One region of the Variovorax sp. V93 genome, then DNA from elsewhere that is predicted to be linked to it. Evidence: predicted binding sites of a transcription regulator. Region 1 holds the regulator's gene; each other region holds the start of a gene.
What was found. Region 1 encodes sigma-54, which starts transcription at its own class of promoters, with help from an activator protein. Its sites were predicted from a motif close to TGGCANGNAANCTGCTTT; they were not measured.
Positions count from the first base shown of each region.

Region 2: a site for sigma-54 is predicted at 1,982-1,999, ahead of ACAM54_RS23455 (isopenicillin N synthase family dioxygenase). Genes of this name have one in related genera too.
Region 3: a site for sigma-54 is predicted at 2,023-2,040, ahead of ACAM54_RS01270 (TorF family putative porin). Genes of this name have one in related genera too.
Region 4: a site for sigma-54 is predicted at 1,387-1,404, ahead of adh (aldehyde dehydrogenase). Genes of this name have one in related genera too.

Region 1 is NZ_AP028669.1:573,302-576,795, forward strand. Features, by position in the region: gene lptA (lipopolysaccharide transport periplasmic protein LptA) at 1-190, shown strand, start outside; gene lptB (LPS export ABC transporter ATP-binding protein) at 187-981, shown strand; gene ACAM54_RS02575 (RNA polymerase factor sigma-54) at 999-2,591, shown strand; gene ACAM54_RS02580 (phospholipase D family protein) at 2,602-3,494, shown strand, end outside.
Region 2 is NZ_AP028669.1:4,948,945-4,952,438, reverse strand. Features, by position in the region: gene ACAM54_RS23465 (BMP family ABC transporter substrate-binding protein) at 1-154, opposite strand, end outside; gene ACAM54_RS23460 (VOC family protein) at 219-605, opposite strand; gene ACAM54_RS23455 (isopenicillin N synthase family dioxygenase) at 945-1,949, opposite strand; gene rutR (HTH-type transcriptional regulator RutR) at 2,152-2,874, shown strand; gene rutF (NADH-dependent FMN reductase RutF) at 3,006-3,494, opposite strand, start outside.
Region 3 is NZ_AP028669.1:286,537-290,030, reverse strand. Features, by position in the region: gene ACAM54_RS01280 (ammonium transporter) at 1-725, opposite strand, end outside; gene glnK (P-II family nitrogen regulator) at 748-1,086, opposite strand; gene ACAM54_RS01270 (TorF family putative porin) at 1,154-1,975, opposite strand; gene ACAM54_RS01265 (YifB family Mg chelatase-like AAA ATPase) at 2,196-3,494, shown strand, end outside.
Region 4 is NZ_AP028670.1:646,823-650,316, forward strand. Features, by position in the region: gene adh (aldehyde dehydrogenase) at 1-1,312, opposite strand, end outside; gene ACAM54_RS29070 (sigma-54-dependent Fis family transcriptional regulator) at 1,593-3,494, shown strand, end outside.

The DNA.
Region 1 (3,494 bases):
GGTGAACGCGCCGGCGGGCGGACGGGTGAAGACCATCCTCACGCCCAAGAGCGCCACCGCGCCGGCCCCGGGAGCTTCGGCGCCCGCCGGCGGACGGGCCGCGCCCGCGGCAGCAGCCCCCCAGCCGGCGCCCGGCGCCGGCCTGCGCTCGACCACCACGCTGGGCGGCGAAGGGGAAGGGCGCAAGTGATCGAAACCGCTGGAACCCAGAACGCCGACGGCACGCCGGGCAGCCGCCTGGTGGTGCGCGGACTGCAGAAAAGCTACGGCAGCCGCAAGGTCGTGCGGGACGTCTCGCTCGACGTGCAAAAGGGCGAGGTCGTCGGGCTGCTCGGCCCCAACGGCGCGGGCAAGACCACGTCGTTCTACATGATCGTGGGCCTGGTGCGGGCCGACGCGGGCGACATCACCATCGACGGCGAGCCCATCGCCCACATGCCGATCCACCGGCGCGCCCGCATGGGCCTGAGCTACCTGCCGCAGGAAGCCTCCATCTTCCGCAAGCTCACGGTCGAGGAAAACGTGCGCGCCGTGCTCGAACTCCAGCGCGAACCCGACGCCAGCGGCAAGCCCGCGCCTTTGACGAAGCAGCGCATCGAGGAGCGGCTCTCGGGGCTGCTGGCCGACCTGCGGGTGGACCATCTTCGCGATTCGCCCGCGCTCGCGCTCTCGGGCGGCGAACGCCGCCGGGTCGAGATCGCCCGCGCGCTGGCCACGCAGCCGCGCTTCATCCTGCTGGACGAGCCCTTCGCCGGCATCGACCCGATCGCGGTGATCGAGATCCAGCGGATCATCAGCTTCCTGAAGGAGCGCGGCATCGGCGTGCTCATCACCGACCACAACGTGCGTGAGACGCTGGGCATCTGCGATCACGCGTTCATCATCAGCGACGGGCATGTGCTGGCACAAGGCACACCCTCGGAGATCGTCGACAACGCCGAAGTACGCAGGGTGTACCTCGGCGAGCACTTCCGGATGTAAGGGAGGAGTCGGTCTCCATGAAGCAAGGGCTGTCCCTTCGCGTTTCGCAGCACCTGGCGCTCACGCCCCAGCTGCAGCAGTCGATCCGGCTGCTGCAGCTGTCCACGCTCGAACTGAGCCAGGAGGTGGAGCAGATGCTGGACGAGAACCCGTTCCTCGAACGCACCGCGGAAGAAGCGGCGCGCGAGGAGTTCGGGCTCGACGCCATCGACACGCCGGTGCCGCGCGACGAAGCCGGTGAAGCCGCCGAGGGCGAATTCGCCTCGGCCCCGGCCAGCAGCGCAACCACCACTTCGAGCGAAACCTCCTCGGCAGCCGAGGCCGACGTACCCGCCGCCGACGCCACCGAGCGCGAGCCCGACTGGGAAGGCGACGGCACCGTCGACATGGCGCCCGACGACAGCGAATGGGGCAGCGACGCCCCCGCGCGCCAGAACAACCTGGGCGACGACGAACGCGCCGACGCCACCGAGCTCGCGCGCAGCCAGGAGTCGCTGCAGTCCTTCCTGCACCGGCAGGCGCTGAGCCTGCGGCTCAACGAGAACGACAGCGCCGCGCTGCGCTTCCTGATCGAATCGCTCAACGACGACGGCTACCTCGAAGACTCCCTGCCGGCGCTGGCCTCGGGCCTCGCGGGCGACGACAACGACCAGTTCGACGAACTGGTGCACCACTTCCAGGTGGCGCTCGGCCTGCTGCAAAGCCTGGAGCCGGCCGGCGTCGGCGCGCGCGATCTGGGCGAATGCCTGTGCATCCAGCTGCGCGCGCTGGCCAGCGAAAGCGAGACCGAAGAGCAGGCCCTGGTGCGCAAGACCGCCATCGCGATCTGCAAGCAGCCGATGGAGCTGCTCGCGCGGCGCGATTTCAAGCGCCTGGCCACGCTCACGCGCACCAACGAAGAGGTGGTGCGCTCGGCGCTGCAGATCATCTCGCGCCTGGAGCCCAAGCCGGGCCGCCGCTTCGTCGACGTCGAGCGCAACATCGTGATTCCCGACGTGATCGTCACCAAGATCGGCCGCGGCACCAACGCCAAGTTCCGCGTCATGCTCAACCCCGAGGTGATGCCGCGGCTGCGCGTGCACGACATCTATGCCGGCGCGCTCAAGTCGCACAAGGGCGAGGGCAGCCAGGCGCTGTCGCAGCGGCTGCAGGAGGCGCGCTGGTTCATCAAGAACATCCAGCAGCGCTTCGACACCATCCTGCGCGTGAGCAACGCCATCGTCGAGCGGCAGAAGAGCTTCTTCGTGCACGGCGAGCTCGCAATGCGGCCCTTGGTGCTGCGCGAGATCGCCGACGAACTCGGCCTGCACGAATCGACCATCTCGCGCGTGACCACGGCCAAGTACATGGCCACGCCTTTCGGCACGGTCGAGCTCAAGTACTTCTTCGGCTCGGCGCTCGGCACCGAGACCGGCGGCAATGCGTCGAGCACCGCCGTGCGCGCGCTGATCAAGCAGTTCGTGAGCTCCGAGAGCATCAAGAAACCGCTGTCCGACAGCCAGATCTCCGAGATGCTCAAGGAGCAGGGCATCGAGTGCGCACGCCGCACCGTGGCCAAGTACCGCGAGGCCTTGCGCATCGCGCCCGCCAACCTTCGCAAGGCCCTGTAGAAAGCCGCCGATGGCCCGCCGCCTGCTGTCGCGCTGTGGGCAATGGGTCTTCGCCATGGCGGCGGCGCTGCTGTTCGCCGGCTGCGCCACCCTGCCCGACGAGGCACCGCGTCCGCCCACCAAGGCCATGGCCGCCTCGGCCGACACCGCGCTCGGCAAGATCGCGCTGGCCTCGCAGCCCGACCCCGACCTGAGCGGCTTTCGCCTGATGCCGGGCGGCGACTTCGCCTTCGACACCCGCATCCAGCTCGCGCGGCGCGCCCAGCGCACGCTCGACGTGCAGTACTACCAGATCGAGAACGACGAGACCGGCCGCTACCTGCTGCGCACGCTGCGCGATGCGGCCCGGCGCGGCGTGCGCGTGCGGCTCCTGATGGACGATCTCTACACCTCGGGCGAGGACGAGCTGCTGCTCGGCCTGGCCGCCACGCCCAACGTCGAGCTGCGCCTGTTCAACCCCTTTCCGGCCGGGCGCGGCAGCCTGCTCAGGCGCTTCACCGCTTCGCTGTTCGATTTCAGCCGCGTCAACCGGCGCATGCATAACAAGCTCTTCATCGCCGATGGCGCGATGGCGGTGGCGGGCGGGCGCAACATCGGCAACCAGTATTTCAGGCGCACGGCGGGCGAGAATTTCCTCGATCTCGACACCTTCGTGGCTGGTGCGCTGGTCCCGCGGCTGGGTGCGCTGTTCGACCAGTACTGGAACAGCGTCTATGTGCGGCCGGTCCAGTCGGTGGTGGCCAGCGAACTTCCGCAGGGCGAGCTGCAGAAGCGCTTCGAGGCCGCCACCGGCCCCGACACCACGCCGCCGCCGCCCAGGCCCGCGCCCAACGACCTGCTCGGCTACAGCCCGATCGCCGAAGACCTGGCTGCCGGCAAGCTCGACCTGATCTGGACCCTTGC
Region 2 (3,494 bases), 1.1 Mb from region 1:
TTTTCGGGCCGAAGTAGAGCATGGCGATTTTCGGCTTGTCCTTGAGCGTGAAGCCGTCGGCCGCCGCGGCGGGCAGCGCGAACAACGCGCCGCCGGCCGCGAGCGCCGATGCAAGGCCAAGGGCGAAGCCGTGTGTGGGAGTGCGCAGCAGCATGGAGCAACCTTTCGTGGGGAGCGTGTCGAGAGGGAAGGAAGAAGGGAAGGGCGCGCCGCGCGCGTCACATCATGAAGTTGATGCGGAACACATTGCCCTCGGGGTCGAGCAGCACCGACTGGTACCAGTTGTAGTAGGTGACGTAGGGCGGCTTCACCAGCGTGGCGCCGGCCTCGAGCGCGACGGGCACCATGCGGTCCACCTCGTCCCGGCTGTCGACGTCGATGTTCAGCAGGAACTTCACGCCACGTGTGTCGGAAAATTCGGCCAGGTGCAGCAGCTCGTAGGCCTCGAGCGCGTTGAAGCCGAGGCTCGACTTGCCGGTGTCGAGCCCGCGGAAGATCGGCGAGCGGATCGCCTCGATCTCGGGGAAGCCGAACACGCGCTGGTAGAAGCCGCTGAGCGCGACCACGTCCTTTGCGAAGACGTTGACGTAGGAGAGATGGGGCATGTCAAGTGCTCATTGCGCGTTCGTGGTGGTTCTGGCGTTCTTGCTCGGGGCGTGTGCACAGAGCATCGGGTACTCCCCTCCGCGAATGTCCCCCGGCCTTCGGCCTTCTCCTTTATTTCGCTGCGGGGAGCACCCGATGCTCTGTGCACCTGGACACGCTGCTGTTGCATCGCCGATCAACGACTGCTCTGACCAACGATCACGTCGATGGGGTGCCTTGCGCAGCGAAATCAAGGGGGAGGCCGCAGGCCGGAGGACATTCGCTTCGCCGCGTACCCCGTCGGCGGGAGCGCGCCCTGGACGACAACCAACGCGACGAACATAGAAACAGGACTTCATCTAGACCGCCACCTTGGTCCCACCAAAGGTCGTCTGCTTCACGAACTTCGACGTGAGATGGTCGCCCGAAGAAATGGGTGCGTACTTCGGCTGCTCGCCCGGCGCCAGGCAGCTCGGCAGGCACTCGACCATCGCGTCATAGTTGGGCTGGTGAAAGAACACGAGCGACTGGCGGCGGTTGGTGCTGGCCACCTCGAACGGCGGGTTGACCACGCGGTGCAGCGTGGACACCCACTGGTCGTTGGTCCATTGCATCATCAGGTCGGCAATGTTGACCACCAGGCCGCCTTCCACCTGCGGCACGTCGACCCACTGGCCCGCCTTGTTGAACACCTGCAGGCCCTTGTCGTCGGGCAGCACGATGGTGAGGCTGCCGTAGTCGCTGTGCGCTCCCGCGCGCAGCTGGCCCGGCAGCGGCGCTTCGCGCTGCGGCGGATAGCTCAGCACGCGGAACATGCTGATGTGCCTGTCGATCTTGTCGTCGAAGAAGGTCTCTGGCAGCGCAAGGCCGAGCGCGAAGATGCGCATCAGCGAGCGCGAGAGATCGCTCATGGCCTCGAAGTAGCTTTCATAAGCTTCGCGGAAACCGTCGATCGGCGGCCAGCTGTTGGGCTCGAAGTGCGGGCCGGCGGCGGGGCCGCGGTGGTAGTCGTCGTCCGGCACGTTCGAGGGACCGATGGAAAACGATTCCTTCAGGTCGCCGGGCGCGGCCTCTTCCAGGCTGTAGGAAAGCCCTTCTTCGCCGACCGCGCTGTAGCCGCGCACCGCGTCTTCGCGCGGCCGGTCGACCTTGCGCTTCTCGGCCAGCGGCATGTCGAAGAACTGGCGCGAGAGCTGCGACACGCGCGCGATCTGCTCGGCGGGAATGCCATGGTTGGTGATGACGAGGAAGCCGATGCTGCGGCAGGCCTCGTCGACCTTGGCCGCAACCTGCGCCTTGCCTTCGGCCGTGCCGGCGAAGTAGGGCGCGAGATCGATGATGGGTACGGACAGCAGGGTGCTCATGTGTCGGTCCTCGTGCTTGGCATGCCTTTCGCCATGCAACGTCTGTGCCAGTTGGACCAAATGGACAAAACGCGTTGGCCGCGTCAGCATGGTGCGTGCCGGCCGTGCCTTGAGGCCGCGCTGGCGCAACGCGATGCACCGCGGCCTTACAGTGGTGCGCGTTGGAAGAAGAGTCCGCAAGTAATCGACGAAGCGAGGGAAGATGCCGAAGACCAAGGCGCTGGCCGCAGCCAGCAGCACCAAGAAGAAGATCCCGGTGAAGGGCCCGGCGCGCGAGCGCGCGAAGCCCGCCGTGCGCAGCGCGTCCGCGGTGAGCCGCAGGCTGCGGCAGATCGAGGACAAGCGCAGCGCCATCCTCGGCGCCGCGCTGGGCCTGTTCTCGCGCTTCGGATTGCATGGCACGTCGATCGACCAGGTGGCGGCGCGCGCCGACGTGTCGAAGAGCAACCTGCTCTACTACTTTGCCAACAAGGAAGAGCTGTACGTCAACGTGCTGCGCGACCTGCTCGCGCTGTGGCTCGAGCCGCTGCGAGGCTTCAGCGCCGAGCAGGATCCGGGCGAAGCCATCGGCGGCTACATCCGCCGCAAGCTCGTGGTCTCGCGCGACCGGCCCGATGCATCGCGCCTGTTCTGCCTCGAAATGATCCAGGGCGCGCCGCTCTTGCGCGACGAGCTCGACCGCGAACTGCGCACGCTGGTGGAGCGCAAGTCGGAGGTCATCCGTTCATGGATCGCCGCCGGCAAGCTCGCGCCGGTCGATCCGCACCACCTGATCTTCGCGCTCTGGGCCATCACGCAGCACTACGCCGATTTCGGCGTGCAGGTGCAGGCGCTGACGGGGCATACGCTCGAAGACCCGGCCTTCTTCGAGCAGACGGTGGAGAACGTGCAGCGCATCGTGCTGCAGGGCATCACGCCGCGTTAGGGAGTTGCTCCCTCCCCTTCCGGGGGAGGGCAGGGGTGGGGGCAAGCGGCGTACCTGTCGGGCGCTCTGCCTGCCCCCATCCCAACCTTCCCCCAGAGGGGGAAGGAGCCATGCAAACGCCCCAGGGACGGTCAGTGCTGCGGCGGCGCCGCGATTTCGTGATAGCGCCGATCGAAATAGATCAGGCTCTGCGCCTTGCCGCCGATGGCAATCGCCAGCGCCTCGCAGAACAGCACGTCGTGCGTGCCCGCGCTGGTGGCCTGCACCACGCGGCAATCGAACGAGGCCGCAGCATCTTCGAGCACCGGCGAGCCCGTGGCCTTGCGGCTCCAGCGGCCCGCGGCAAAGCGCTCGTCCATCGGCGTCTTGCCGCCGAACAGGCCCGAGAGCGCCTGGTGTCCTGCCGCGAGCACGTTCACGCAGAGCACGCCGTTGGCAGTGAACGCGGGGTACACCGAGGCCGAGCGGTTCAGGCACACCAGCAGCATCGGTGGCTCGTCGGTCACGCTGCACACGGCCGAGGCCGTGAAGCCGGCGCGGCCCGCGGGGCCGTCGGTGGTGATGATGTTGACCGCCGCGCCCAGCCGCGCCATGGCGTTGCGGTAGTCGGCCTTGGGCAG
Region 3 (3,494 bases), 290 kb from region 1:
GCGTCGACCACGTCCTTGCTGGCATAGGCGTCAGGGCCCATCCAGAACCAGACCATGTGCGCGAGCGGCGCATAGCTGAAGGTGAACCAGATCACCATGAACAGCAGCACGGCCGAGAACTTGGCGCGCTCCGCGAAGGCACCCACGATCAGGCAGCAGGTGATGCCGGCGAAGGTGGCCTGGAAGGCGGCGAACAGCAGCTCGGGGATGTAGACGCCCTTGCTGAAGGTGGCGCCGGGCGCGAACACGCCGGTGGCCGGATCGAACACGCCCTTCATGAAGAGCCGGTCGAATCCGCCGAAGAAGGCATTCCCCTCGGTGAACGCGAGGCTGTAGCCATAGATGAGCCACAGCACCACGATCATCGAGAAGGTGACCATCACCTGCATCAGCACCGACAGCATGTTCTTGCTGCGCACCAGGCCGCCGTAGAACAGCGCCAGGCCGGGGATGGTCATCATGATGACGAGCAGCGTGGACAGCATCATCCAGCTGGTGTCGCCCTTGTTGAACGAAGGAGCGGCAGGCGCCGCGGCGGGCGCTGCTTCGGCAGCAGCTGCAGGCGCGGCGGCGGCCGGGGCGGCCGCGGGTGCCGGTGCGGCAGCTGCGGGCGCCGATGCCGCGGGCGCCTCGGGCGTGGCAGCAGCAGGCGCCTGGGCGAAGCTCGCCGTGCCTGCGGCGAGCAGGCTCAGGCCGAGCGCGAGAGAAACAAGCAGTTTTTTCATGGTTGTTGTTTTCCGGGCTGGATCAGAGGGCTTCGCGGCCGGTTTCACCGGTGCGGATGCGAACGACCTGCTCGAGGTTGTAGACAAAAATCTTTCCGTCACCGATCTTGCCGGTGCGCGCCGCACCCTCCACGGCTTCGATCACGCGGTCGACGAGGTCGTCGGAGACCGCCGCCTCGATCTTCACCTTGGGCAGGAAGTCGACCACGTACTCCGCGCCGCGGTACAGCTCGGTGTGGCCCTTCTGGCGGCCGAAGCCCTTGACCTCCGTGACCGTGATGCCCTGCACGCCGATGGCCGAGAGGGCTTCGCGCACCTCGTCGAGCTTGAACGGTTTGATGATGGCTGTGACCAGCTTCATGACTTTCTCCTTCTTGGATGGAATGAATGGTGCGGCAGCTTGGGCCGCACCTTGTTTTTGTGCCTGCTTACAGCGTCTTGCTGAGCGTAACGATGAAGCGCGCCTTGTTGGGCGAATAGGTGGTCTGGCCGAAGGTGCCGAAGCCGAAGTCGTAGCCGGGGTTGGCCACCGCCAGGTACGAGCTCTTCTTGTTGGCGCCCTGCACCGAGCCGGCCAGCGCCAGGCCGTTGCCGAAGTCGTACGACACGCCCACGTTGTAGTCCACGTAGCTCTTGTAGCCCAGGCTGCGGATGTCGCTGGACATGTGGGTGTAGCCCACGGCCGCCTTCAGCGTGAGCTTGGGCACGATCTCCTTGCTGTAGGCCAGATTCAGGTAGCCCGTGTTGCGGCCCTTCAGCCCCGAGCCGGCCTTGTTGCCCGCGTAGCCGAAGTAGTCCTTCGACACCGTGTGCGAGTACTTCAGCGTGAACGAGCCGATGGCCTCGTCGGCCCAGGTGCCGGCGCCGTACAGCTCGGTGGTGTTGCCCGCGGAGTTGCCCGGGTAGATGTAGCTGAGCGCGCCCACGTCCAGGTCGAAGGGGCCGGCCTTGAACTTGTAGCCGCCGTAGATGTCGCTCTCGATGCTGTTGCCCTGCAGCCAGTTGACGCTGGAGTTCCAGTTGCCCACGTAGAAGCCGCTCTCGCCGAAGGCGTAGTCGAAGCCGCCCTGGATGGCGGGCTTGAAGCCCTTGGTCTTGGCGTAGTCGTTCTTCCCGATCATGTCCTGGTCCTGACCGCGGAACTTGTAGTTGCTGGTCAGTGCCACATTCCCCGTGAGCTGTGCGCTCGCAAGCATCGGCAGGGCGGCAAGGGTGGCCACGGCCATTGCCTGGGCGAATTTACGGTGCATCATCGAGACTCCTCGGAGTTGGTTGGATTGTTGGGGGACACCGTCTCATAGCAGGGAGCGTGCCAAAGTGCACGTTTTGCCCTGCGGCACGGCGGCCGCTCCCGCACCGGCAACCCAGGCGAAATAGTTACAAGCGTGTTCGGTTGCGGTACCCCATGGGGCACCGCGGTGCATGAGCCCGGCCAAAAACGGGCGCACCACAATGGTGAGAGGGAGTGGAATGAGCCTGTCTTTGGTGCAAAGCCGTGCTTTGCTTGGGCTGGAAGCGGCCAGTGTCACGGTCGAGGTGCATCTGGCGAACGGCCTGCCGAGCTTCACGCTCGTCGGGCTGGTGGAGACCGAGGTCAAGGAGGCGCGCGAAAGGGTGCGCTCGGCCATCCAGAACGCCGGCCTGGAGTTTCCGAACAACAAGAAGATCGTCGTCAACCTGGCGCCGGCCGACCTGCCCAAGGATTCCGGCCGCTTCGACCTGCCGATCGCACTCGGCATCCTCGCGGCCAGCGGGCAGATCCAGCCCGCGCTGCTGGCAGGCCACGAATTTGCCGGCGAGCTCTCTCTTTCAGGCGAGCTGCGGCCCGTGCGCGGCGCGCTGGCCATGGCGCTGGCCCTGCACACGCGCGGCATCGCGACGCGCCTGGTGCTGCCCGCCGGCAGCGCCCAGGAAGCGGCGCTGGTGCCCGGCAGCGAGGTGTACGGCGCCAGGCACCTGCTGGACGTGGTGCAGCGCTTCATGCCCGAGGGCGCCGCGCCGCTGCAGGGCGAGGATCGCCAGCAGCCGCCCGCCGCGGACGGCTGGGCCCGGGTTCATGCCGCGGCCGCAGCGGCCGCGCCGCTCTATGCGGACCTGGCCGACGTCAAGGGGCATGCGGGCGCCAAGCGCGCCCTCGAGATCGCCGCCGCGGGCGGGCACAGCCTGCTGATGGTCGGCGAGCCCGGCTCGGGCAAGTCCATGCTGGCGCAGCGCTTTGCCGGGCTGCTGCCGCCCATGAGCGTGGACGAGGCGCTGGAGAGCGCGGCCGTGGCCAGCCTGGCCGGCAGCTTCTCGGCCGCGCGCTGGATGAACCGGCCGACCTCGGCGCCTCACCACACGTCGAGCGCCGTGGCGCTGGTGGGCGGCGGCTCGCCCCCGCGGCCGGGCGAGATCTCGCAGGCGCACCACGGCGTGCTCTTCCTGGACGAATTCCCGGAGTTCGCGCGCTCCGCGCTCGAGGCGCTGCGCGAGCCGCTGGAGACCGGCACCATCACCATCGCGCGCGCCGCCCGTCGCGCCGAGTTTCCGGCGCGCTTCCAGCTGGTCGCGGCCATGAACCCCTGCCCTTGCGGCTACCTGGGCTCGACGCTGAAGGCCTGCCGCTGCACGCCGGACCAGATCTCGCGCTACCAGGCCAAGCTCAGCGGCCCGCTGCTGGACCGCATCGACCTGCACATCGAAGTGCCCGCGGTATCGGCGCAGCAGCTCATCGATGCGCCCGCCGGCGAATCGACGGCCAGCATCCGCAGCCGCGTGGTGGCCGCGCGC
Region 4 (3,494 bases), on a different replicon from region 1:
TGCGCGTCCACACGCCGGCGCCCAGGCCGTAGGGCGTGTCGTTGGCAATCTCCAGCGCCTCGGCCTCGGTCTTGAAGGTCGCGATCGCGAGCACGGGGCCGAAGATCTCTTCCTGGAAGATGCGCATCTTGTTGTGGCCTTTGAACAGCGTGGGCTCGATGTAGTAGCCGCCGGAGAGTTCGCCGCCGAGCTGCGCGCGGCCGCCGCCGGTCAGGCACTGCGCGCCCTCTTCCTTGCCGAGCGCGAGGTAGCTCATGATCTTGTCCATCTGCATGGCCGAGGCCTGGGCGCCCATCATGGTGTCGGTGTCGAGCGGATGGCCCTGCTTGATGGCCTTGATGCGCTCGAGCGCGCGCGCCATGAACTTGTCGTAGATCGACTCCTGGATCAGCGCGCGCGACGGGCAGGTGCAGACCTCGCCCTGGTTGAACGCGAACAGCACCAGGCCTTCGATGGCCTTGTCGAAGAAGTCGTCGTCCGCGTCGGCGATGTCCTCGAAGAAGATGTTGGGGCTCTTGCCGCCGAGCTCCAGCGTGGCCGGAATCAGGTTGCCGGCCGCGGCCTGCGCGATGACGCGGCCGGTGGCGGTGGAACCCGTGAAGGCGATCTTCGCGATGCGCTTGCTGCCCGCCAGCGCCATGCCGGCTTCGCGGCCGTAGCCGTTCACGATGTTGAGCACGCCGGGCGGCAGCAGGTCGGCCAGCAGCTCGGCCATCACCATGACGCTCACCGGCGTGGATTCGGCGGGCTTGAGCACGACGCAGTTGCCGGCGGCAAGCGCGGGCGCGAGCTTCCATGCGGCCATCAGGATCGGGAAGTTCCACGGAATGATCAGCCCCACCACGCCCAGCGGCTCGTGGAAGTGGTAGGCGATGGTGTTCTCGTCGATCTCGCTCAGTGCGCCTTCCTGTGCGCGCAGGCAGCCGGCGAAGTAGCGGAAGTGGTCGATGGTCAGCGGAATGTCGGCGTTGAGCGTCTCGCGGATGGGCTTGCCGTTGTCCACGGTTTCCGCATAGGCGAGCAGTTCGAGGTTCTGCTCCAGGCGGTCGGCGATCTTCAGCAGCACGTTGGCACGCTCGGCCGGCGAGGTGCGGCCCCATTGGCTGGCGGCGGCATGGGCCGCGTCGAGTGCGAGCTCGATGTCTTCGGCACCCGAGCGGGCGGCGCGCGTGTAGGGCTTGCCGGTGATCGGCGTGATCACATCGAAGTACTGGCCCTTCACCGGCGGCACGAACTTGCCGTTGATGAAGTTGTCGTAGGCCGGCTTGAAGTCGATCTTTGCACCGGGGGTGTTGGGGCTGGCGTATTGCATGGTCTCTTGTCTCCGTCGGGTAAGGGGTGGAAGGCGACCGCGCAAGCCGGATGCCGCGCGGTCCCGCGTGCTGCATTGCACACGCCATGCCACCCCCTCTTGGGCGCGAATGCTCTGATCTGGCGCAAGAACCGGGTCAGTTTCTTACGCCAGACTGCGCAGCAGAGCGTGCCGCGCTGAGCAGCTGTCACGAAACGGAACAGTGCACCGCCGCATTCATGCTCGAACGTTCGATGCCGTGACACCAGGGCCCGGAGAGGCCCTATTGGAGACAACCGAGATGCAGACGACTTCACACCACGTCGCCGCGCGCACGCCGGGCTCGCGCCTGCGCGAGGCGCGCCGCCAGCTGACCACCACCGGCGAGGTGGCCGACGGCCTGATCGATGCCGCGTTGCGCCGAAGCTGGGAGCGCAGCCGCGGCTTCGGCCTGGCACCGGCCGGCCGCGCGCCAGGCGCGCCCCATGCCTCCGCGGCGCAGCTGGCACGCGCGCTCGAGCAGCAGCGCGAACTGGCCTCCCATGCGCGGCCGGTGATGGAGTTCCTGTTCGAGCAGATGCGCGACACCGACAGCCTGGTGATCCTTGCCGACGCACAGGGCATGCTGCTGGAGGCCATGGGCGATGCGAATTTCGCGGACCGCGCACAGCGCGTGGCGCTGCGACCCGGCGCCAACTGGCATGAACGCTGGCGCGGCACCAATGCCATCGGCACCGCGCTGGCCGACGCGGCGCCGCTGGTGGTGCATGCCGGCGAGCACTACCTCGACCGCAACGGCTTTCTCACCTGCACGGCCGCGCCGATCACCGGCCCCGACGGCCGCGTGCTGGGTGTGCTCGACATCTCGGGCGACCACCGCGGCCACCACCGCCATGCGCTGGCGCTGGTGCGGCTGGCGGTGCGCACGGTCGAGCAGAAGCTGTTCGACACGCGCCACGCCGCCGACCTGCGGCTGCGCCTGCATCTGCAGCCCGAGGGCATCGGCAGCGTGGCCGAGGGCCTGCTGGCGCTGTCGGACGACGGCCGGCTGATGGGCGCGAATGCGGCCGCGCTCGCCATGCTGGGCCTGTCCCGCGCCGACGTGGGCGCCGCCGCCGTCGAGCAGCTGCTGCAGCTGGATATGACGACGCTGATGGCCTGGTGCCGCCAGCCGGGCGGCGCGCCACGCACGGTGCGCCGGCACGACGGCAGCGCGCTCTGGCTGCGCGTGGAGGCTGGCCGCCATGTGCTCACGTCCTCGCCCGGCGCGGCCCCGGCGCCGCGTGCGGCGGAAAAAACACACGCCGACGCGCTGGCCGCGCTGGACACCGGCGACCCGGCCATGCAAGCCGCCGTCGAGCGCGCCCGGCGGGTGCTCGACAAGCCGATCTCCTGGCTGCTGCTGGGCGCCTCCGGCGTCGGCAAGGAAGTGTTCGCGCGGGCGCTGCATGCGAGCGGAACGCGCCGGGACGGGCCGTTCGTTGCGGTCAACTGCGCCGCGCTGCCGGAGCAGCTGATCGAGGCCGAGCTCTTCGGCTACCGGCCCGGCGCCTTCACCGGCGCGAGCCGCGACGGCGCAGCCGGCCGCATTCGCGAGGCGCACGGCGGCACGCTGCTGCTCGACGAGATCGGCGACATGCCGCTCGCACTGCAGGCACGGCTGCTGCGCGTGCTGCAGGACCGGCAGGTGACGCCGCTGGGCGGCGGCAAGCCGATGGCGGTGGACTTCCGCCTGGTGTGCGCGACACACCGCAACCTGCGCCGCGAGATCGAGGCCGGGCGCTTCCGCGAAGACCTGTACTACCGGCTCAACGGCCTGTCGCTCCAGCTGCCGGCGCTGCACGAACGGCAGGACCTGCCGCACCTGGTCGCGCAGATGCTGCGCGGCATCGAGCCCGGGCGCGAGCTGCGGCTGGCGCCCGAGCTCGCGCTGGCCATGTCGCGCTACCGCTGGCCCGGCAATTTGCGCCAGCTGAACAGCGCGCTGCACACCGCCTGCGCCCTGCTGGGCGAACACGAGGCGCAGATCGACTGGTGGCACCTGCCCGACGACCTGGCCGACGAACTGCGCGGCATTTCCGCGGAGGAGCCCACGGCGCCCGCGATGCCCACCGGCGGCGCAGCGGACCTGAAGGCCGTCTCGGCACGCGCGGTGTCGCAGGCGATGCAGTCGTGCGCCGGAAATCTCTCCGAAGCCGCGCGC